Regions from separate parts of the Leifsonia sp. RAF41 genome, predicted to be linked through region 1. Evidence: predicted binding sites of a transcription regulator. Region 1 holds the regulator's gene; each other region holds the start of a gene.
What was found. Region 1 encodes HrcA, which represses chaperone genes, less so after heat shock. Its sites were predicted from a motif close to TTNGCACTCGNNNNNNNCGAGTGCNAA; they were not measured.

Region 1 (6,857 bases):
GCCCATCGTCGGACCCCTTCCGTTCCGACGAGTACACCACTCCCGTGGGACCGAGGGGAGGCCCGTTTCGCGAACCCCCGCGCCATGGCGGAAGATGAATACATGCGCCGTTCCAGCTTCACCGACCAACCCGTCACGTACGGGGCGGTCGGCGCCACCCAGGCGGCGGATCTGCTCTACTACCCGCCGAAGGGCTACAAGCCGTTGGAGCGGAGCATCCGGCTCGGCAGCGGAGACGAGCGATTCGACACCGCGGCAACCGCGCTGATGGCCTGGGGCGTGCAGAAGGGCAGCGGCATCCTGGTCACGGATGTGCGCGAAGGCACCGGCGTCCAGTACGAGGGAGTCGAGTTCGGTCCCGACGGCACCCCGATGCGGATGCGCGAGAACCGGCCGGAGGAGGACGTCTTCGCCGACGACGGCACGCCCTTCGTCCGCAACGGGATGACCGCCCTCCTGAAGATCCCGTTCGGACCGTTCCGCGTCTCGGCGCCCATCCGCGTCGTGTACGTCGTCGACGAGCCGCACCGCCGCGGCTTCGCCTACGGGACGCTGCACGGGCACCCGGAGAGCGGCGAGGAGCTGTTCCTGGTCGAACGGCGCGACGACGGCACGGTCTGGTTCATCCTGCGGGCACTGTCCCGGCCGTCCAACGCGTTCTACCGGATCGTCGCGCCCATCCTGTCCGCCGTGCAACGCCGCTACACCGCGAAGTACCTGCGCGCCCTCCACCCGGCCAGCTCCGCCTGATGCCGAGCATCCTGCCCCTCGGAGACCCCGCGCCCGCCGACGGCCTGCTGCCGGCGACGGCGGCCGATGCCGCGGACAGCCGTGATTTCGGCGTCTACCTGCACGTCCCGTTCTGCCGGGTCCGTTGCGGGTATTGCGACTTCAACACCTACACGGCGACAGAGCTGCGCGGGGTGTCCCAGTCCGACTACGCCGGCCATGCGGTGCGTGAAGTGGAGTTCGCGGCCGATGCTCTGCGCGCGAGCGGGGTGGCCGATCGGCCGGTGTCGACGGTCTTCTTCGGTGGCGGGACACCGACGCTGCTGCCTCCGGGGGACCTCGCCTCGATGCTGGGCGCCGTCCGCGACGCCTGGGGTCTGGCCGACGGCGCCGAGGTGACGACCGAGGCCAACCCGGATTCGGTGGATGCGGACGACCTGCGCCGCCTGGCGGATGCCGGCTTCACCCGGGTGTCGTTCGGGATGCAGTCCGCAGTCCCGCACGTACTGGAGACGCTGGAGCGCACCCACGACCCCGCGCGCGTCCCGCTCGTCGTCGGCTGGGCGCGGGAAGCCGGCCTGCAGGTCAGCCTCGACCTGATCTACGGCACCCCGGGGGAGTCGCTCGAGGACTGGTCGCAGAGCCTCGACACCGCGCTCGCGTGCCGGCCCGATCACCTCTCTGCATACGCACTCATCGTCGAGGCGGGTACGAAGCTCGCCCGCCAGATCCGGTCCGGTCAGGTGCCGGAGCCCGACGACGATCTCGAGGCCGACATGTACGAGCTGGCCGACCAGCGGCTGGCCGACGCTGGATACGACTGGTACGAGGTCAGCAACTGGGCGACGGATGCGGCCCATCGGTCCCGTCACAACCTCGCCTACTGGTTGGGGCACGACTGGTGGGGGATCGGCCCCGGCGCGCACAGCCACGTGGGCGGCGTGCGCTGGTGGAACGTGAAGCATCCGGCCGCCTACGCCCAGCGCGTGCTCGCCGGCGAGTCGCCGGCGGCGGGACGCGAGACACTCGACGCGGAGACGCGGCACGTCGAACGCGTGCTGCTGCTCAGCCGCATCCGCGAGGGCGTCGGGACGACCGAGCTCACCGACGCCGGCCGCCACGAAGTCCCCGCGCTCATCGCCGACGGCCTCGTAGACGGACGAGCCGCCCTCCGCGGGTCGATCGTGCTGACCCTGCGGGGGCGGCTCCTGGCCGACGCGGTGGTGCGTCGGCTACTGGCGGACGAAGCCGCCTAGCGGATCCGGCGACCCGGCCGAGATCGTCGCTCAGCTGACGAAGCGGATCGCGATCGGGTACGTGTAGTACTCGCCCTGGTTGGCCTTCACCGCTGCGATGATGCTGAACACGATGTCGAGCACCCACGCGGCGATGACGATGAAGATGCCGACGACGACGATCGACAGGATGCCGCCCACGACGTAGGCGATGAAGATCGTGATCTGGAAGTTCAGCGCCGTCGCGGTGTGGGCGCGGACGAACGGCCCGCGGTCCTTCAGCACCAGGTAGCCGATGAGCGCGGGGATCCAGCTGAACAGGATTCCGCCGACCTGGACGAGGGTGGCCCAGAGCTTCTCGTCGGCCGGACTCAGCTGCGGCGCCGAGCCCCCGTACGGCTGCTGGGGCGGAGGGGGCGGTGGTGTCGCGGACATGGTGCGGTTCTCCTCTGTGTCTGACAGGAGTGAGGGTGGACGTGGACGGCCCCAGCCTAGGGCGCGGAGCCCGAGTCTGAAAAGAGCCTGAACGCCAGGGTTACTTGATGAAGCGGAAATTGACCGGGTAGCGGTATGTTCCTCCGCTGTTCACGCGGACGAAGCCGAGGATCGAGAACACCAGGTTGACGATGTACAGCGCCCAGGGGATCAGCAGCCCGAAGAGCAGGTAGCCGATGCCGTAGGTGAAGCTCCCGATGATGATCCCGATGATCTGCGACGCCACCCACGCGATGATCCAGGTGATCTGCCAGTTGAGGGCTTCCTTGGCCTCCTGGTCGGTGAGCCGTCCGCGGTCCTTGAAGACGAGCCAGATGATGAGGGAGGGCAGGATCCACAGGATTCCGCCGAGGTGGGCGAACGATGCCCACTGCTTGTCCTGCGCGGCGTCGAGCGGCGCCGCGGCGGCGTACGGCTGCTGCGGCGGGACGTTGCCGGGCTGCTGCGGCGGGACGCCTCCGGCAGGGTCGGAGGGCTGGTTCGGGTCTGTCATCGGCGGAACCCTTTCATGATCGGTTGCGAGCGTGTCGAACCGTTGCACATAAGGTACTGCCGCCGTGTCACAGGCAGCAATCATCCTGGTCGCGTTTCCTCGCGGTAGGATTGGCACTCAGGAACAGCGAGTGCTAATCGGTCGGCGGGAGGCGGGAATGGTTTCAGAGCGCAGCCTCGAGGTGCTTCGTGTGATCGTCCAGGACTACGTGGCGTCGCGCGAGCCGGTCGGGTCGAAGAGCATCGTCGAGCGGCACTCCTTCGGCGTGTCGGCGGCGACCATCCGCAACGACATGGCGCTGCTGGAGGAGGAGGAGCTGATCGCGGCTCCGCACACCTCGTCGGGCCGTGTCCCCACCGACAAGGGCTACCGCCTGTTCGTGGACCACCTCGCAGAGATGCGGCCGCTCACGCCCGCGCAGCGGACGGCGATCGAGACGTTCCTCGGTCACTCGGTCGACCTCGACGACGTCCTGTCGCGCACGGTCCGTCTGCTGTCCCAGCTCACGAACCAGGTGGCGCTCGTCCAGTACCCCTCGGTCGCGCGTTCGCGCATCCGTCACATCGAGCTGGTGGCCCTGTCACCGCGGCGGCTGCTCAGCGTCCTGATCACGGACTCCGGTGCCGTGGAACAACGCGTGATCGAGTTGTCGGCCGAGTTGAATGACGAAGACGTCGCCGAGATCCGCGGCGCCATCAACGGCGCGGCTGCCGGGCTCACCCTCGCCGAGGCGACGGCGCGGCTGCGCGACCTTCCCGGTGCCCTCACCGAGCGCACGCGCGTCCTCGTCGAGCCGGTCGCGGGCGCACTGCTCGACCAGATCGCCGCCAATCGGCAGGAGAAGCTGGTCATGGCCGGAGCGGCCAACCTGGTGCGCACCGAACTCGACTTCCCGGGGACCATCACCCCGGTGCTCGAAGCGATCGAGGAGCAAGTGGTGCTGCTCCGTCTGTTCGACGAGATGGCGACCGACCAGCACGGCGTCGCGGTGAGCATCGGCCGCGAGAACGCCGGTTCGGGTCTGACGGAAGCATCCATCCTCGCCAGCGGTTACAGTGCGGCAGGATCGGATGTGGCTCGCCTGGGCCTGCTCGGACCGCTCCGCATGGACTACTCAAGCAACATGGCGGCCGTCCGCGCCGTCGCCCGATACCTCTCCCGGTTGCTCGGCGAGCAGTAACGCCGCCACCGCATCCATTTGACAGCACGCGATAGAGAAGAAGAAGGAACAGCCCACGTGGCCGACCACTACGAAGTCCTGGGCGTCGAGCGCGACGCCAGCCCCGACGAGATCAAGAAGGCGTACCGCCGGCTCGCACGGGAACTCCACCCGGATGTGAACCCGAGCGCAGAGGCGCAGGAACGGTTCAAGCTCGTCACGCACGCGTACGACGTCCTCAGCGATCCGCAGCAGCGCCAGCAGTACGACCTGGGCGGTTCGGGAGGCTTCGGCGGAGGCGCGGGCGGGGCAGACTTCGCCGGATTCAGCGACATCTTCGAGACCTTCTTCGGCGGGGGCGGGGGAGCGACCCGCGGACCACGGTCACGCCGTGAGCGCGGTCAGGATGCGTTGCTCCGCGTCGAGGTGGACCTCGACGAGGTGATCTTCGGCACGCACCGCGACCTGGAGGTCGACACGGCCGTCGTCTGCGAGACCTGCAACGGATCCTGCTGCCAGCCGGGCACCCAGCCCGTCACCTGCGACATCTGCCACGGCACCGGGAGCATCCAGCGCTCGGTCCGCTCGCTGCTCGGCAACGTCATGACCTCGAGCCCCTGCGGCACGTGCCGCGGCTACGGCACCGTCATCGCCACGCCGTGCGTCACGTGCCAGGGCCAGGGCCGCGTGCGCGCCCGGCGCTCGGTGCCGGTCGACATCCCCGCGGGCGTCGACACCGGCCTCCGCCTCCAGATGCCGGGCAGCGGCGAGGCCGGCCCCGCCGGTGGCCCCAATGGCGACCTCTATCTCGAGATCAAGGTCAAGCACCACGAGATCTTCAGCCGCGACGGTGACGACCTGCTCTGCACCCTGGAACTGTCGATGACGGATGCGATCCTCGGCACGACCGCGACGGTGAAGGCGCTCGACGGCGACATCCGCCTGGAGCTGAAGCCCGGCACGCAGTCAGCCGACATCATCAGCGTGAAGGATCGCGGGATCACCCACCTGCGGGGCTCCGGCCGTGGCGACCTGAGGGTCGGCATCCAGGTGGTCACACCGACGAAGCTCGACCACAAAGAGAAGGACCTGATCAAGAAGTTCGCGGCAGCCCACAAGGCGCCCGAACCGTCGCTGGCACGGTTCCAGCAGGGGCTGTTCGCGAAGCTGCGCGACCGGTTCCTCAACCTCTAGGCAAGCCGGATGGCGTCCCTCTACCTGCGCGAGGACCTCGACGACGTCGAGGTCGGCGCCCGCCTGTCGCTGACCGGCGCCGAGGCGAAGCATGCGGCGACCGTCAACCGGACGCGTCCCGGCGAGTCCGTTCTGATCGGAAACGGCCGCGGGCTGGTGGCGTCGGGCGAGGTGCTCGTCGCGACCAACGCGGAGCTGACCATCGACGTGGATGCCGTGTCGCGCGTTCCGCGGGCGACGCCCGCGATCACGCTCGTGCAGGCGCTCGCCAAAGGCGACCGCGACGAGCTTGCCATCCAGGCGGCGACCGAGCTGGGCGTGGATGCGGTGGTGCCGTGGGCGGCATCCCGTTCGGTCTCCCGGTGGGAGGGCGCCAAGGTCGCGAAGGGCCGCGAGCGCTGGGCGGCCATCGTGCGGGAGGCAGCCAAGCAGTCCATCCGCGCGTGGACGCCCGCGGTCGGCGAGCTGTCGACGACGAAGCAGGTCGCGGCGCTGGCGTCCGGCGCTCGGGTGCTCGTACTGGAGCCGGATGCGGACGCGCCGCTGACGGCGGTCCGTCCGGACGGACGGGACCTCGTGCTCGTCGTCGGCCCCGAGGGCGGCATCGCCCCGCAGGAGCTCGCGGCGTTCCGGGAGGCCGGCGCCGAGCTGGTCCGCCTCGGCGAGACGGTGCTCCGCACCTCGACCGCCGGTCCCGCCGCCCTCGCCGTCCTCAACGCGGCGCTGGGGCGCTGGTGACCCAGCCGCGTTGTCAGCGGGCGCGAATAGGATAGAGATATGGCAGAGACGGAGCGTTCGATCTTTTCCCGCATCATTGCGGGCGAGATCCCGGCTGACGTGGTGTACGACTCGGAGCGGCTGATCGCCTTCCGCGACATCGCACCGAAGGCGCCGGTGCACCTCCTCGTCGTGCCCAAGACGGAGGAGTACCGCGATGTCGCGGAACTCGCCGCCGGCGACCCGGAGCTGCTGGCCGAGCTCGTCGCCACCGCGAAGCACCTGGCCGAAGAGCACTCGGACGGCGACTTCCGCCTCATCTTCAACACCGGCGCGGGTGCGGGCCAGACCGTGTTCCACGTCCACGCACACGTTATGAGCGCCAATGACCGTGGTCACAGCCTCCAGGAAGGAACTCTTGACCAACTCTGAACCGACTCCGGGCTCTGCGAACCCGGGAGAACAGCAGGCGGGCGCCGAAGCGCGCCTGAGCGTCGACGGCATCCAGATGGTGCGTCTGCTCGGACCCCAGGACCGCCTCCTCACCACACTCGAGCGGCAGTATCCGCTCGTCAGCGTGCACGTGCGCGGCAACGACATCACCCTGTCCGGTGACCCGACGCAGGTCGCGGCCGCACAGCGACTCGTGGAGGAGCTGCTCGAGATGGTCCGCAACGGTCAAGACCTCTCGCCGGCCGAAGTGACCAGCTCGGCACGGATGCTCGACACCGACCTGAACCTGAGCCCGTCGGATGTGCTCGGCCAAGCCATCCTGACCGCGCGGGGCAAGAGCATCCGGCCCAAGACCCTGGGCCAGAGCCAGTACGTCGACGCG
Region 2 (6,857 bases), 820 kb from region 1:
TCGCCGAGGCGCCCGGGTTCGCGAGCATGGCCGCCGAGGTCGTCGCTCGTGTCTCCGAGCGCTGCTTCCACCACCTGCTCGCGCCGGTCGGCCGGGTGACCGGTTTCGACACCCCGTTCGCGCCTCCCAAGCTGGAGAAGTTCTATCTGCCCGACGTCGACCGGGTGCTGGACGCGGTGGATGCGCTGCAGTGGGAGGACGCGTGAGCGCCCGGGTATTCACCCTCCCCGACCTGGGTGAAGGGCTGACCGATGCCGAGCTGGTTCGCTGGCTGGTGGCCGTCGGCGACACCGTGGCCACCGACCAGCCCATCGCCGAGGTCGAGACGGCCAAGTCGGTGGTCGAAGTGCCGTCGCCGTACGCCGGGACGGTGGCGGCCTTGCACGGAGACGAGGGAGAGACCATCCTCGTCGGTGCGCCGCTGATCGAGGTGGACGAGGGCCTTGCGAGCGCGCGGCCCGGCGACGACACGCCCATCGAGGCGTCCAGCAGATCCGGCCAGGTGCTCGTCGGCTACGGGACGGTCGAGCACAGCGGCCGCCGTCGCGGCCGTGCCGCGCGTGGCTCGGCGCTCACCCAGGAGCGGCCCGCACCGGTGGCCGCGCCGGCCGCGACGCCGCCGCGCGTCGTCCCCGTGGTCTCCCCGGTGGTCCGCTCCCTTGCACGCAGCCACGGCATCGACCTGGCGACCCTCCGCCCCAGTCGCCCCGACGGGGTTCTGACCCGGCGGGATGTGGAGGCGGCCTTCGCGACGGCGCCCGCCGCATCCACGCTCCCGCCCACGCGTGAGCAGCCGACCGGTACCGACCCGCGCACCGGGCTAGACCCGCGCACCAGCCTGGCGATCAGCGCGACGACCCCGTTCTCGCGTCTCCGCCGCACGGTCGCCGAGACGATGTCGCGCAGTCGGTCCGAGATCCCGGAGGCGACGGTCTGGGTGGATGTGGACGCCACGGACCTCTGGGACGGCCGGCGCCGCCTCGCCCGCGACGGTCGTGCCCCGTCCTTCCTCTCCTTCGTCTCGCGGTTCGCCCTCGCGGCGCTCGCGCGGCACCCCGAACTCGCCGGACGCGTGGCGACCGACGGTCAGAGCCTCGTCACCTTCGACGGCGTGAACCTGGGCTTCGCGGCGAACACCGACCGCGGACTCCTGGTTCCCGTCGTCCGGCGGGCCGATCGCCTGTCGGTGCGTGAGCTGGACGCGGAACTCGACCGGCTGTCCCGAGCGGCCCGCGAGGGGACGCTACCCCCGGCCGAACTCACCGGCTCCACGTTCACGATCAACAACTACGGCAGCCTCGGTGTGGACGGCAGCGCCGCGATCATCAACCACCCGGAGGTCGCCATCCTCGGACTCGGCCGCGCGATCGAGCGGCCGTGGGTCGTCGACGGGAGCGTCGTACCGCGACGCATCCTGCAGCTGTCCCTGGTGTTCGACCACCGGGTCACCGACGGCGGGGTCGCGGCGGGCTTCCTGCGCGAGGTGGCGGACGCGATCGAGTCGCCGCTCGGCGTCCTCGCCGACGCGCCCGGGCCGCTGGCAACCCGGGCGTAAGGTGACGGCATGAGCGACAAGAAGAACGACGACGACTACGACCTCAGCGAGGAGAAAGAGGTCGCGCCCGAGGAGAACATCGACTGGCTCCCGCATCCCACGCCGGCCGACGGCGACGCCCCCGCGCCCTGACCGAGCGCGGTACGCGCTTAAGATAGGGGGAGTGACTCCTCGCTCGCTTCCCCTGTGGCTCGCCCTGGTCTTCGCCCTCCTCTGCGGCGCCCTGGTGGCGATCCAGTCCCGGATCAACGGCGAACTCGGCAGCCGGCTCGGCGACGGATTCACGGCCGCGGCGATCTCCTTCGGGTCGGGCCTGATCATCCTTTCGATCGCGCTGGCGATCTTCCCGGCCGGAAGGCGCGGGCTTGCGCGTGTGCGTGACGCGCTTCGCGGCCGCCGGCTTCGCTGGTGGTACGTCTGCGGGGGCGCAGCCGGCTCCTTCCTGGTGCTCTCGCAGGGCCTAGCAGCGGCCGCCCTCGGCGTCGCCCTCTTCACGGTCGCCGTCGTCGCGGGCCAGACCATCAGCGGTCTGGTGCTCGACCGCGTCGGCATCGGCCCCGGCGGGCGCCGACCGCTGACGCCCGCGCGGCTCGTCGGCGCGCTGCTCGCGCTCGCCGCGGTCACCTGGGCGGTCTCGGCGCAGTTCGGGGGCAGCGCACCGATTCTGCTGATGATCCTTCCGCTCATCGCGGGACTCGGCACCGGCTGGCAGCAGGCCGTCAACGGACAGGTGCGCGCAGTGGCAAACAATGCCCTGACCGCCACGTTCATCAACTTCGCCGTCGGGACGACGGTGCTCCTGGTGCTGATGCTCGGGCACTGGGCACTCGCTGGGCTCCCGAAGCAGCTGCCCACCGAGCCGTGGCTCTACATCGGCGGCGCGCTCGGCTGCGTCTTCATCGGGGTGACGGCCCTGCTCGTCCGCATCACCGGCGTCCTGCTCCTGGGCCTGGCCACCGTCGCCGGCCAGCTGGTGTCCGCCCTCCTGCTCGACCTGCTGCTCCCGACTTCGGGCCAGGCGCTCGCGTTCTCGACCATCGGCGGCACGCTCCTCGCGATCGTCGCGGTCGCCATCGCCAGCATCCGCTGGCGCGGTGGAGCTAGGAGCAGCGCGTAGCGATGCCGCGACCCCAGCGCCGAGGGAGCCTGCGACCGAGGTTGCGTACCGCGGGCCGCCTGACGGCTAGGCAGGATGCGCGGCTCAGCCGGTGTAGTTCGCCCCGATGACCACGGTGAGGTCGGCGCCGGTGTCGGCGAACGCCGTGCTCTGCTGGACGGTCGCGCCCGGGAGCGTCTGCGCTGCGCCGAGCGCCGCGGCCTGGTTCGCGGGGTCGCTGTAGTAGACGATCGTGGTCGCGAGGTCGGTCCGGTCGGCGTTCGCCAGAGCGCCGACCTTCCAGCCGGCGGCGGTCAGCTTGTCGGCGACGGTCTGCGCGAGGTTTTCGGTCGTCGTCCCGTTCAGCACGTTCACGGTGAGCGCCGGGTTCACCGTTGGCACGATGGTGGGCGTCGGACTGGCGGTCGGGGTCGCGGAGGCGGTGCGGCTCGCGGAACTGCTCGGTCCGTGGAACGAAATGCTGCCGTTCACCAGCGAGAGGCCGAAGATGCCGGCCCCGACCAGGAGCACGGTCGCGAGCGCTGCCCATCCCACGGCGATCCAGCCGCGGCCACGGGCGCGCGGAGCCCGGTGCGCACCGACGCGCGTCAGGTCGTCCGGGATCTCGTCGAAGCGGTCGTGGGGGAACTTCTCTGCCATCGGGGATGCGGTCCTTGGTGTCAGTCGCCGGACGGGAGGGTCCGTGCGTGTCGTGCGGCCAGTCTCGCCTCGCGCAGCCGGAGCAGCCGCTTGACGAGCATGGGGTCGTGGCGCAGCGCTTCCGGACGGTCGATCAGCGCACCGAGCAACTGATAGTACCGAGCCGCCGAGAGACCGAACTCCTCGCGGATGGCCTGCTCCTTGGCCCCGGCGTGCCGCCACCACTGGCGTTCGAACGCGAGGATCGCGGCATCCCGATCGTTCAGCTGGTCCGCATCCGAGGGGTCGCGGTCGGCGGAAGACTGTCCGTCGGCTGACCGGGTCACGCGCACCGCCTTCCCTCGTCACGGACGCCGGGCTGAGACCTTCGTGCCGGGCGCGCCCCGCGCTCGCGAGTCATCCTAGGGCGACCGCCCTGTGTGTTTCCGGTTCCGCCCCGGCACGTCGCCGTTCGCGACGCCGGGAACACTGGGCGGGGGGACGCGTTTAGTCTGGTGACGACGAAAGGGAACGGCATGGCACAGAACGACACGTCGACCGGCGGCTACACGGTTTCGAAGAGCGACAGCGAGTGGCGCGAGGAGCTCAGCCCGGAGCAGTACGCGGTGCTGCGCGAGGCCGGAACCGAGCGCCCGTGGACGGGCGAACTGCTCGACGAGGGCCGCGCAGGCCTGTATACGTGTGCCGCATGCGGTGCGGAGCTGTTCCAGGCGGGGACCAAGTTCGACTCCGGATGCGGCTGGCCGAGCTTCTACGAGTCGGTGCGCCCGGAGGCGGTGCAGCTGCTCGAGGACGACAGCCTCGGCATGGTGCGCACCGAGGTGCGCTGCGCCAGCTGCGGCTCGCACCTGGGCCACGTGTTCCCCGACGGTTTCGGCACCCCGACCGGTGACCGCTATTGCATGAACTCGATCTCGCTGAACTTCACTCCGGAGTCCTGATGACCGACCTCGCCGGCCGCGTGGCCGCGCGGCGGTCGTACTCCCGGGTGACCCCGGACGCCCCGACGCACGACGAGCTGCTGCCCCTGGTGGCAGCGGCAGGCCGGGTCGCCGATCACAGCGCCCTGCATCCCTGGCGGATCATCGAACTGCGTGGTGACGCCCGGCGGCGACTGGGGGATGCGTTCGTCGCGGACGCCAAGGCAACCGGGTCGGACGCCGAAAAGCTCGCGGCCAAGCCGTTGCGCTCCTCTTTACTGCTGGCGATCGTTGCGGTGCGCTCGAAGAGCGAGAAGGTTCCCGGCTGGGAGCAGGATGCGGTCGCTTCGGGCGTCGCGCACGTCCTGAGCCTGCTGCTCCACGACGCCGGGTGGGGCGTGATGTGGCGCACCGGCCACCACACCCGCTCGAAGGCGGTGCACCGGATGCACGGACTCGCCAAGAACGAGCGGCTGCTCGGCTGGCTCTACGTGGGCGGGATCCCGGCCGACAGCAAAGAGGGCTACCGCGCCACACTCGACCCCCAGCGCTTCCTCTCCGCCCTCGACTGAGGTCGCGACGCGCCCGGGCGTTCCCCTTTGTTACGCACGTGTTTCTGTTTGGAATCTTTTCGGTACGGATTCACGAAATCGCTGGCGTAGCCAGGCATTACAAGCATTAGGATCGTGATTCAACGTGCGGCGTTGGATCGCGCGAGTCACACAGCAATGGGAGTAAGGCATGGCGAACGGAACCGTGAAGTGGTTCAACGCTGAGAAGGGCTTCGGCTTCATCACCGTCGAAGGTGGGGGACAGGACGTTTTCGTTCACTACTCCGCGATCGACATGGCAGGTTACAAGGTTCTCGAAGAGGGCCAGCAGGTCGTGTTCGAGGTCGGCTCGGGGCAAAAGGGCCCGCAGGCCGAGTCGGTGCGACTGGCCTGACGCGATTCAGCACGCGAGTGCGAAGCGCCGTCCCCACCGAGGGGGCGGCGCTTCGTCGTTCCCCCTGTCGTGCCGGCGACCGCCGCAGGCTGACGTCGTCTTGCACTCCACCGCCACGAGTGCCAGAATCGCTTTAGCACTCCATCTGTCTGAGTGCTAATAGACGGAATCTTTCGCATACGTCCGGGAGGGACGAGAAACACATGGCAAAGATCATTGCTTTCAACGAGGACGCGCGCCGCGGCCTCGAGCGCGGCCTGAACACCCTGGCCGACACGGTCAAGGTGACCCTCGGCCCGCGTGGCCGTAACGTCGTCCTCGAGAAGAAGTGGGGTGCGCCGACGATCACGAACGACGGTGTCTCCATCGCGAAGGAGATCGAGCTCGACGACCCGTACGAGAAGATCGGTGCGGAGCTCGTCAAGGAGGTCGCCAAGAAGACCGACGACGTCGCGGGTGACGGAACGACCACCGCGACCGTGCTGGCCCAGGCGCTCGTCAAGGAAGGCCTGCGCAACGTCGCGGCCGGCGCTGACCCGATCACGCTGAAGCGCGGCATCGAGAAGGCCGTCAAGGCCGTCACCGACGAGCTCGTCGCCTCCGCCAAGGAGGTCGAGACCAAGGAGGAGATCGCGGCCACCGCGTCCATCTCCGCCGGCGACACCACCATCGGCGAGATCATCGCCGAGGCGATCGACAAGGTTGGCAAGGAGGGCGTCGTCACCGTCGAGGAGTCGAACACCTTCGGCACCGAGCTCGAGCTGACCGAGGGCATGCGCTTCGACAAGGGCTTCCTGTCGCAGTACTTCGTCACCGACCAGGACCGCCAGGAGGCGGTGTTCGAAGACCCGTACATCCTCATCGCCAACCAGAAGATCTCCAACATCAAGGACCTCCTGCCGGTGGTCGACAAGGTGATCCAGGCGGGCAAGCAGCTCCTCATCATCGCGGAGGACGTCGACGGCGAGGCCCTGGCCACGCTGATCGTCAACAAGATCCGCGGCATCTTCAAGTCCGTCGCCGTCAAGGCTCCGGGCTTCGGCGACCGCCGCAAGGCCATGCTGCAGGACATCGCGATCCTCACCGGCGGCCAGGTCATCTCCGAGGAGGTCGGTCTCAAGCTCGAGAACGTCACCCTCGACCTGCTCGGTCAGGCCCGCAAGGTCGTCATCACCAAGGACGAGACCACCATCGTCGAGGGCTCCGGTGACCCGGAGGCCATCGCTGGTCGCGTGCAGCAGATCCGCAACGAGATCGAGAACACCGACAGCGACTACGACCGCGAGAAGCTCCAGGAGCGCCTCGCGAAGCTCGCCGGTGGCGTCGCCGTCATCAAGGCGGGCGCGGCCACCGAGGTCGAGCTCAAGGAGCGCAAGCACCGCATCGAGGACGCTGTCCGCAACGCGAAGGCCGCCGTCGAGGAGGGCATCGTCGCCGGTGGTGGCGTCGCCCTCATCCAGGCCGGCAAGACCGCGTTCGAGAAGCTGGAGCTGACCGGTGACGAGGCAACGGGTGCGAACATCGTGCGCGTCGCCATCGAGGCCCCGCTGAAGCAGATCGCGATCAACGCGGGCCTCGAGGCCGGCGTCGTCGTCGAGAAGGTGCGCAACCTCCCCGTCGGCCACGGCCTCAACGCCGCGACCGGCGAGTACGTCGACATGCTCGCTGCCGGCATCAACGA
Region 3 (6,857 bases), 1.3 Mb from region 1:
ATGAATCCCGGGCGAACTGTGTCCGGGGCCGTTCACGATTGTGTGATCTGCACCGCCTATCGGGTGCAGAACCGGCCCACTTGACTGACAAACCCATCCGCGCAGATCGCGCAGTGTCAAGAGCCGACTTCCCTACGATAGCGGATGGATGCTGAGAACGGGCTGCCGATCGCCCTCCGCACGGGAGCAGCTGCGGGGTATACAGGGAGGTATGAGCGCAGGCACCTCCACGGACAGGCTGGACGCGATCGTCATCGGTTCGGGTCCGAACGGTCTCTCCGCTGCGGTCACGCTCGCGCGCGCCGGCCTGTCGGTGCGGGTCTACGAGCGCAACGCCACCATCGGTGGTGGCCTGCGCACCGAGGAGGTCACGCTTCCGGGCTTCCGGCACGACATCTGCTCGGCCGTCCATCCGCTCGCCTTCGCTTCCGGTTTCTTCCGGAAGTTCGGCCTCGAGAAGCGCGTGCCCTTCGTGGTGCCCTCGGCGTCGTACGGCAACCCCCTCGACGGAGGGCGCGTGGCGATGGCGTACCTGGATCTCGAGCGCACGGCCGACGCGCTCGGAGTGGACGGCCCCGCCTGGCGGAACCTGCTCGGCCCTCTGGTGCGCGAGGCGGACGCCGTGGCGCAGTTCACGGGGTCGCAGATCGTGCAGGTGCCGCGGCATCCCCTCGTCGCTGCCCGGTTCGGTCTGACGGCACTCGCCCAGGGCGGACCGTGGTGGGATCTGCCGTTCCGCACGGAGGCTCCCGGCGCCCTGCTCTCCGGCGTGTTCGCGCACACCACCCTTCCCCTGCCGAGCCTTGCGGGCGCAGCGGCGGGCCTCACGCTCGCCACGTATGCCCACGCCCGCGGCTGGCCCATTCCGGTGGGTGGCAGTCAGGCGATCGCGGAGGCGATGGCCGCGGATGTCCGGGCACACGGCGGCGAGATCGTCACGGATACCCAGATCGACTCACTGGCCGACCTGCCCGACGCGCGGGTGATCGTCTTCGACACCCACGTCGCGACCGCAGCGCGTCTCGGAGAGGACCGGCTGCCGGCCGGGTACCTCCGGCGCATCTCCCGCTTCCGCGACGGCAACGGCGTCTTCAAAGCCGACTTCGCCCTCTCCGGGCCCGTGCCGTGGACCAACCCAGAGCTCTTCGAAACAGCGACCGTGCACCTGGGCGGCACTCGCCGCGATGTCGCACGTGCCGAGAATGCGGTGGATGCCGGACGCCACAGCGAGCCCCCGTACGTGCTGCTCTCCCAGCCTTCGCTCTTCGACCCGACGCGCGCGCCGGCGGGCAAGCACGTGCTGTGGACCTACACGCACACGCCGCGCGGATCGACGGAGGACCGCACCGAGGCGATCATCCACCGCATCGAGCAGTTCGCGCCCGGATTCCGCGACCTGATCATCGGAACGTCAACCATGAACGCCGTGCAGATGGAGCAGCACAACCCGAACTACATCGGCGGCGACATCTCGGCCGGGGCCCCCGACTTCGCGCAGCTCGTCGCGCGTCCGGTGCTCTCGTCCGACCCGTGGCGCATGCCCGGCCGCGGACTCTACCTCGCCTCCGCCTCCGCTGCCCCCGGGCCTGGCGTCCACGGGCTGGGCGGCTACTATGCGGCTCGCAGTGCGCTGCGCCACGAATTCGGATTCACCCGGATGCCGGACCTCGCGCCCGGTCCCGGCCAGACCATCCCAGCACCGGACGCGACGCTCGTGCCCGACGCCATCCATCCCCACACCCTCCCGGAGCAGTGAACATGTCCGTCAACGTCCGCCGCATGGCCTGCACGCCCGAGCAGGTGTTCGACGTCCTCGCCGACCCGTGGGTGTATCCCACCTGGGTCGTCGGCGCCTCCCGGCTGCGCGCCGCCGACGACCGCTACCCCGCGGTCGGCTCGCGCCTCCACCACTCGATCGGCGTCTGGCCTCTGGTGCTGAACGATGAGACCCGCGTCGACGAGTGGGACCCTCCGCGCCGGATGGTGCTGGAGGCGAAGACGCGCCCGTTCGGCACCGAGCGCGTCATCATCGACGTGAAGCCGCGCGGCGGGGGGTGCATCGTCCGTATCGAGGAGCACCCCCACACCGGCCTGGTCACACGACTTCCCGGTGTGATTGCGGACGCGCTGCTGCACGTGCGGAACGCCGAGGCACTGCGTCGGCTGGAGTGGACGGCGCGAGGGCGCGCCGCCCAGTAGCGACGCGCCCTCGGACCCGCGTGCGGCTCGTGCTAGCCGGCCGAGACCGCTCGGGTGCCTCGGTCGCGCGTCGACTCGGTCCGCATGGACTCGGACCGCGTCGACTCCACCGCGATCTTGCGCGGCTTGGCCCGCTCGGCGATCGGGATCATGACGCTCAGCACGCCGTTGTCATACGACGCCGTGATCCCGTCCGGATCGACGTCGTCGCCGATCGTGAACTGGCGCAGGTACGCGCCGTACGGGCGCTCCTGCGCGAGCCACCGTGCGCCGTCGCGGTCGGCGGCGCTGCGGACGGCGCGGATGGTCAGCAGGTGGCCGTCGACATCCACATCCACCGACGCGGGGTCGGCCCCGGGCAGGTCGGCGTTCAGGATGTAGCGGTCACCTTCGCGGAACAGGTCGACCGGCATGATCCGCGGCTGGCGGCTGGTGTCGAAGACGCTCTGCGCGATCCTGTCCAACTGGGAGAAAGGATCGAACGACATGGCCATTGGATGTACCCCTTCCTTCAATTGAGCTGATGAGAGGCGCTTTGTGCCCCCTTTCGGCCACAGATATTAGCACTCCTACCCGGAGAGTGCCAAGACAAAAACCACCGTGTCAACCCGCTTCCGACGGGTGCCGGTGCGGCCTATCGTGCGCTGTGTTCCTCGAGCAGAAAGGACCCATCGTGGCCGTGAGCGAGACCAAGACGAGTACCAAGACCAGCGCCAAGAAGGGCGCACCCAAGACCGCCGCCGTGCGACGCACCAGCGCCGTCGGCGTCGCCCCGACCCGGCGAGAGCACGCGGAGCACGGCTTCGTCGCCTCGACGGAGCTCGCCCAGAACTTGCAGCGCGTGCACGTCGACCTGATCGAGCTGCACCTGCAGGGGAAGCAGGCACATTGGAACGTGGTCGGACACAACTTCCGCGACCTGCACCTGCAGCTCGACGAGATCGTGGAGGCCGCCCGCGAGTTCAGCGACACGATCGCCGAGCGCCTCCGTGCCCTGCACGCCACTCCCGACGGCCGCAGCGCCACCGTGGCCGAGCAGACCAGCCTCCCCGAGTTCCCGAACGGCGAGGTCGAGACCGGGGAGACCGTCGACCTCATCACCGAGCGGCTGGAAGCCGTGGTGCGGACGATGCGCGACGTGCACGACGACGTCGACGAGGAGGACCCGACATCGGCCGACCTGTTGCACGCCATCATCGAGCGTCTCGAGCAGTACGCCTGGATGGTCAGCGCCGAGAACCGGACGCCCAGCCGGGCCTGACCCCTTCGTGAGTGGATGCGGCGGGCGCCCTGGCGGCGGCCGCATCCATCCACGTAATACGACGGACACATGCCGCGGCTACCATCGGGCGCATGCCGACCGAGATCCGCCCCGAGCCGCCGCGACAGCCCGACATCGAGCAGCTGCTGCGGCTGAGCGACGACTTCGCGCTCGGGCTCTATCCCGCCGACAGTTGCTACCTGCTCGATGTGAGTGAGCTGGAGAAGCCGGGCGTCACGCTGTTCGTGGGCCGGAGCGACGGGCGCGCACTCGGCATCGCGGCGCTGGTGGTCGATCCTGGTGCACCGATGTACGCCGAATTGAAGCGGATGTTCGTGCACGCGGATGCGCGCGGTCAGGGCCTGGCGCGCGGGCTGCTGGCAGCCGTGGAGGCGGCGGCCGCCGAAGCGGGGATCGCCGAGCTCCGCCTGGAGACCGGGCCGCTGCACGACGCGGCGATCGCGCTGTACGAGAGTTCGGGTTACGAGCGCATCCCGAATTTCGGCGCCTACGTCGACGGCCAGTTCTCTATCTGCTACGCGAAGCCACTGGCGGTCACTGCCCGCTGAGAGGCGTCGAAGACACGCGCCACCAGACGCACCTTCCTTCGTTTCCCGAGTGGATCAGCTCCCCCGGATACGGCGGGACAGCTCCGCCGCCGCGTCGCGCACCCGCGCGGCCAGCGCATCCCACCCCTCCGCCGGTACGTTCTCGCGCGGGAACGTGACCGCGATGCCGGCCGCCGGCCACCCGGCGTGGTCGCGTACCGACACCGCGACCGAGGCGAAGCCCGGCGTCACGTCGCCGTCCTCCGTGGCATAGCCCCGCTCGCGCGCCTCCGCCACGACGCGGCGGAGCTCGGCGTACGAGTGCGGGCCGGAGCCGGTGCGGTCCTCGAAGGCGCCGGAGTCCGGGTACAGTGCGCGCAGTTGCTCACGGGGCAGCGTCGCGAGCAGCGCTCGGCCACTGGCGGTCAGGTGCGCCGGGAGCCGGACCCCCACATCCGTCACCAGGCGCGGCCGGCGCGGCGCGCGCTCCTCCACGATGTAGACGACATCTCGTCCGTGCAGCACGGCGACGTGGCCGGACTCGCCGAGCGCATCCACCAACGCCGCGACGATCGGGCGGCCGAGCCGGCTGAGGGGTTGCTGCCGAGAGAATCCGCTGGACAGCTCGTACGCTGCGACGCCGAGGCCGTAGCGTCTCGCCTCCGGGAAATGGAGCACGAAGCCGTGCTCGGTGAGAACGGCGAGCAGGTGATACACGGTGGAGCGGGGGAGGCCGAGCGCCGTAGCGATCGCGGCCGCCGGGACCGGCCCGCGCTGCGTGCCCAGGTAGACGAGGATCCGGAGCGTGTTCTCGGCCGCGGGAACCTTGCTCATCGCATCCACCTCCGCCCTCGGTGCGCCGATCGCGGCACTGCTTGCGCTGTCTGGGATCCCGGACACCGAGCAGCCTACAGCCGGCGCGCGCGACGATGCCGCGCCGCGAAGATCGGAGCATGCTCCAGACCCAGACCCTCGTGACCGTCGGCGCCGGCCCCCTCAGCGTCGACGACGTCGTCGCCGTCGCCCGCCACGACGCCCGCATCGAACTCGACGCCGAGTCCCTCGCCGGCGTGGCCGCGTCTCGCGCCATCGTGGAAGCGCTGGCCGACGACACGGAGCCGCACTACGGGATCTCGACCGGGTTCGGGGCACTGGCCACCACGTTCATCCCCGGCGACCGTCGCGCCCAGCTGCAGGCCAGTCTGGTGCGGTCCCACGCCGCGGGCTCCGGCCCGGAGGTCGAGCGTGAGGTCGTGCGCGCGCTGATGCTGCTGCGCCTCTCGACGTTGATGACCGGCCGCACCGGCGCCCGACCGCAGACGGTCGAGACGTATGCCGCCCTGCTCAACGCCGGTGTGACCCCCGTGGTCCACGAGTACGGCTCGCTCGGTTGCTCCGGCGACCTCGCGCCGCTCGCGCACTGCGCCCTCGCGGCCATGGGCGAAGGCCGGGTGCGGGTCGACGGCGAGCTCGTGGACGCGGCGGACGCGCTGGCGGCTGCGGGCATCCGACCGGTCGTCCTGGCCGAGAAGGAGGGCCTGGCGCTCATCAACGGAACCGACGGGATGCTCGGGATGCTGGCGCTCGCCATCCACGACCTGCACGGTCTGCTGACCGACGCCGACATCGCTGCGGCCATGAGCGTCGAGGCGCTGCTCGGGACCGACGCCGTGTTCGCGGACGACCTGCAGCGGCTGCGGCCGCAGGCGGGCCAGGCGGTCGCCGCGGCGAACATCCGGACGATGCTCGCCGGCTCGCCCATCGTCGCCAGCCACAAGGGCCCGGAGTGCACGCGCGTCCAGGATGCGTATTCGCTGCGCTGCTCGCCGCAGGTGCACGGCGCCGCCCGCGACACGCTTGCGCACGCCGAGCTGGTCGCCGGCCGCGAACTCGTGTCGGCGGTCGACAACCCCGTGCTGACCCTCGACGGCCGCGTCGAGTCGAACGGCAACTTCCACGGAGCGCCGGTCGCGTACGTGCTCGACTTCCTGGCGATCGCGGTCGCCGACGTCGCGAGCATGTCGGAGCGCCGCACCGACCGCTTCCTCGACCCGGCGCGGAACCAGGGACTGCCACCCTTCCTCGCGCACGAGGTCGGCGTCGACTCCGGACTGATGATCGCGCAGTACACCGCGGCCGGTATCGTCTCCGAGCTCAAGCGGCTGGCGACGCCCGCGTCGGTGGACAGCATCCCCTCGTCCGCGATGCAGGAGGACCACGTGTCGATGGGATGGGCGGCCGCCCGTAAGCTGCGCCGCGCCCTGGACGGCCTGGCCCGCGTGATCGCGATCGAGGTCATGACCGCCGCCCGCGGCGCCGACCTACGTGCACCGCTCCGGCCCGGCCCGGCGACCGGCGCCGTGATCGCCGCCCTGCGCTTGACGGTCCCCGGCCCCGGCCCCGACCGCCACCTCTCCCCCGAGATCGAGGCCGCCTACGTCCTCGTCACGTCCGGCGCCCTCCGCGCCGCCTCCCCCCTCCCCTGACCCCACAATCGCTTCCTCACTTAATCCGCTGAAACGCCGTCGTGGCGCGGACTAATCGAGGAAGCGATGAATCGTCGAAAGGAAATCGAGAACGATGGATGGAGCACGACCGGTTCGCGCTGCACGCGGCACGGAGCTCAGCGCCAAGAGCTGGCAGACGGAAGCGCCGCTGCGGATGCTGATGAACAACCTCGACCCCGAAGTCGCAGAACGGCCGGACGACCTCGTCGTCTACGGCGGCACCGGGCGGGCGGCACGCAGCTGGGAGGCGTTCGATGCGATCGTCGCCACCCTCCGCGACCTGGAGGCGGACGAGACGCTGCTGGTGCAGTCCGGGAAGCCGGTCGGTGTGTTCCGTACCCA

Region 2: groL (chaperonin GroEL) is a predicted target of HrcA. The motif match lies at 5,310-5,336, and genes of this name have one in related genera.
Region 3: AB4Y74_RS14505 (Hsp20/alpha crystallin family protein) is a predicted target of HrcA. The motif match lies at 2,760-2,786, and genes of this name have one in related genera.

What each region holds. Positions count from the first base shown of each region.
Region 1 is NZ_JBFREB010000001.1:1,664,251-1,671,107, forward strand. It holds gene AB4Y74_RS07975 (dihydrofolate reductase family protein) at 1-6, opposite strand, end outside; gene AB4Y74_RS07980 (DUF1990 family protein) at 103-750, shown strand; gene hemW (radical SAM family heme chaperone HemW) at 750-1,985, shown strand; gene AB4Y74_RS07990 (DUF4870 domain-containing protein) at 2,016-2,399, opposite strand; gene AB4Y74_RS07995 (DUF4870 domain-containing protein) at 2,500-2,952, opposite strand; gene hrcA (heat-inducible transcriptional repressor HrcA) at 3,110-4,132, shown strand; gene dnaJ (molecular chaperone DnaJ) at 4,190-5,305, shown strand; gene AB4Y74_RS08010 (16S rRNA (uracil(1498)-N(3))-methyltransferase) at 5,315-6,043, shown strand; gene AB4Y74_RS08015 (histidine triad nucleotide-binding protein) at 6,083-6,454, shown strand; gene AB4Y74_RS08020 (PhoH family protein) at 6,441-6,857, shown strand, end outside.
Region 2 is NZ_JBFREB010000001.1:2,482,216-2,489,072, reverse strand. It holds gene AB4Y74_RS11990 (alpha-ketoacid dehydrogenase subunit beta) at 1-206, shown strand, start outside; gene AB4Y74_RS11985 (dihydrolipoamide acetyltransferase family protein) at 203-1,555, shown strand; gene AB4Y74_RS11980 (hypothetical protein) at 1,565-1,687, shown strand; gene AB4Y74_RS11975 (DMT family transporter) at 1,719-2,672, shown strand; gene AB4Y74_RS11970 (LytR C-terminal domain-containing protein) at 2,757-3,311, opposite strand; gene AB4Y74_RS11965 (DUF3263 domain-containing protein) at 3,332-3,643, opposite strand; gene msrB (peptide-methionine (R)-S-oxide reductase MsrB) at 3,827-4,252, shown strand; gene AB4Y74_RS11955 (nitroreductase family protein) at 4,252-4,803, shown strand; gene AB4Y74_RS11950 (cold-shock protein) at 4,973-5,176, shown strand; gene groL (chaperonin GroEL) at 5,380-6,857, shown strand, end outside.
Region 3 is NZ_JBFREB010000001.1:2,984,873-2,991,729, forward strand. It holds gene AB4Y74_RS14495 (phytoene desaturase family protein) at 212-1,756, shown strand; gene AB4Y74_RS14500 (SRPBCC family protein) at 1,759-2,199, shown strand; gene AB4Y74_RS14505 (Hsp20/alpha crystallin family protein) at 2,232-2,693, opposite strand; gene AB4Y74_RS14510 (Dps family protein) at 2,873-3,460, shown strand; gene AB4Y74_RS14515 (GNAT family N-acetyltransferase) at 3,553-4,029, shown strand; gene AB4Y74_RS14520 (IclR family transcriptional regulator) at 4,084-4,842, opposite strand; gene hutH (histidine ammonia-lyase) at 4,962-6,494, shown strand; gene hutU (urocanate hydratase) at 6,589-6,857, shown strand, end outside.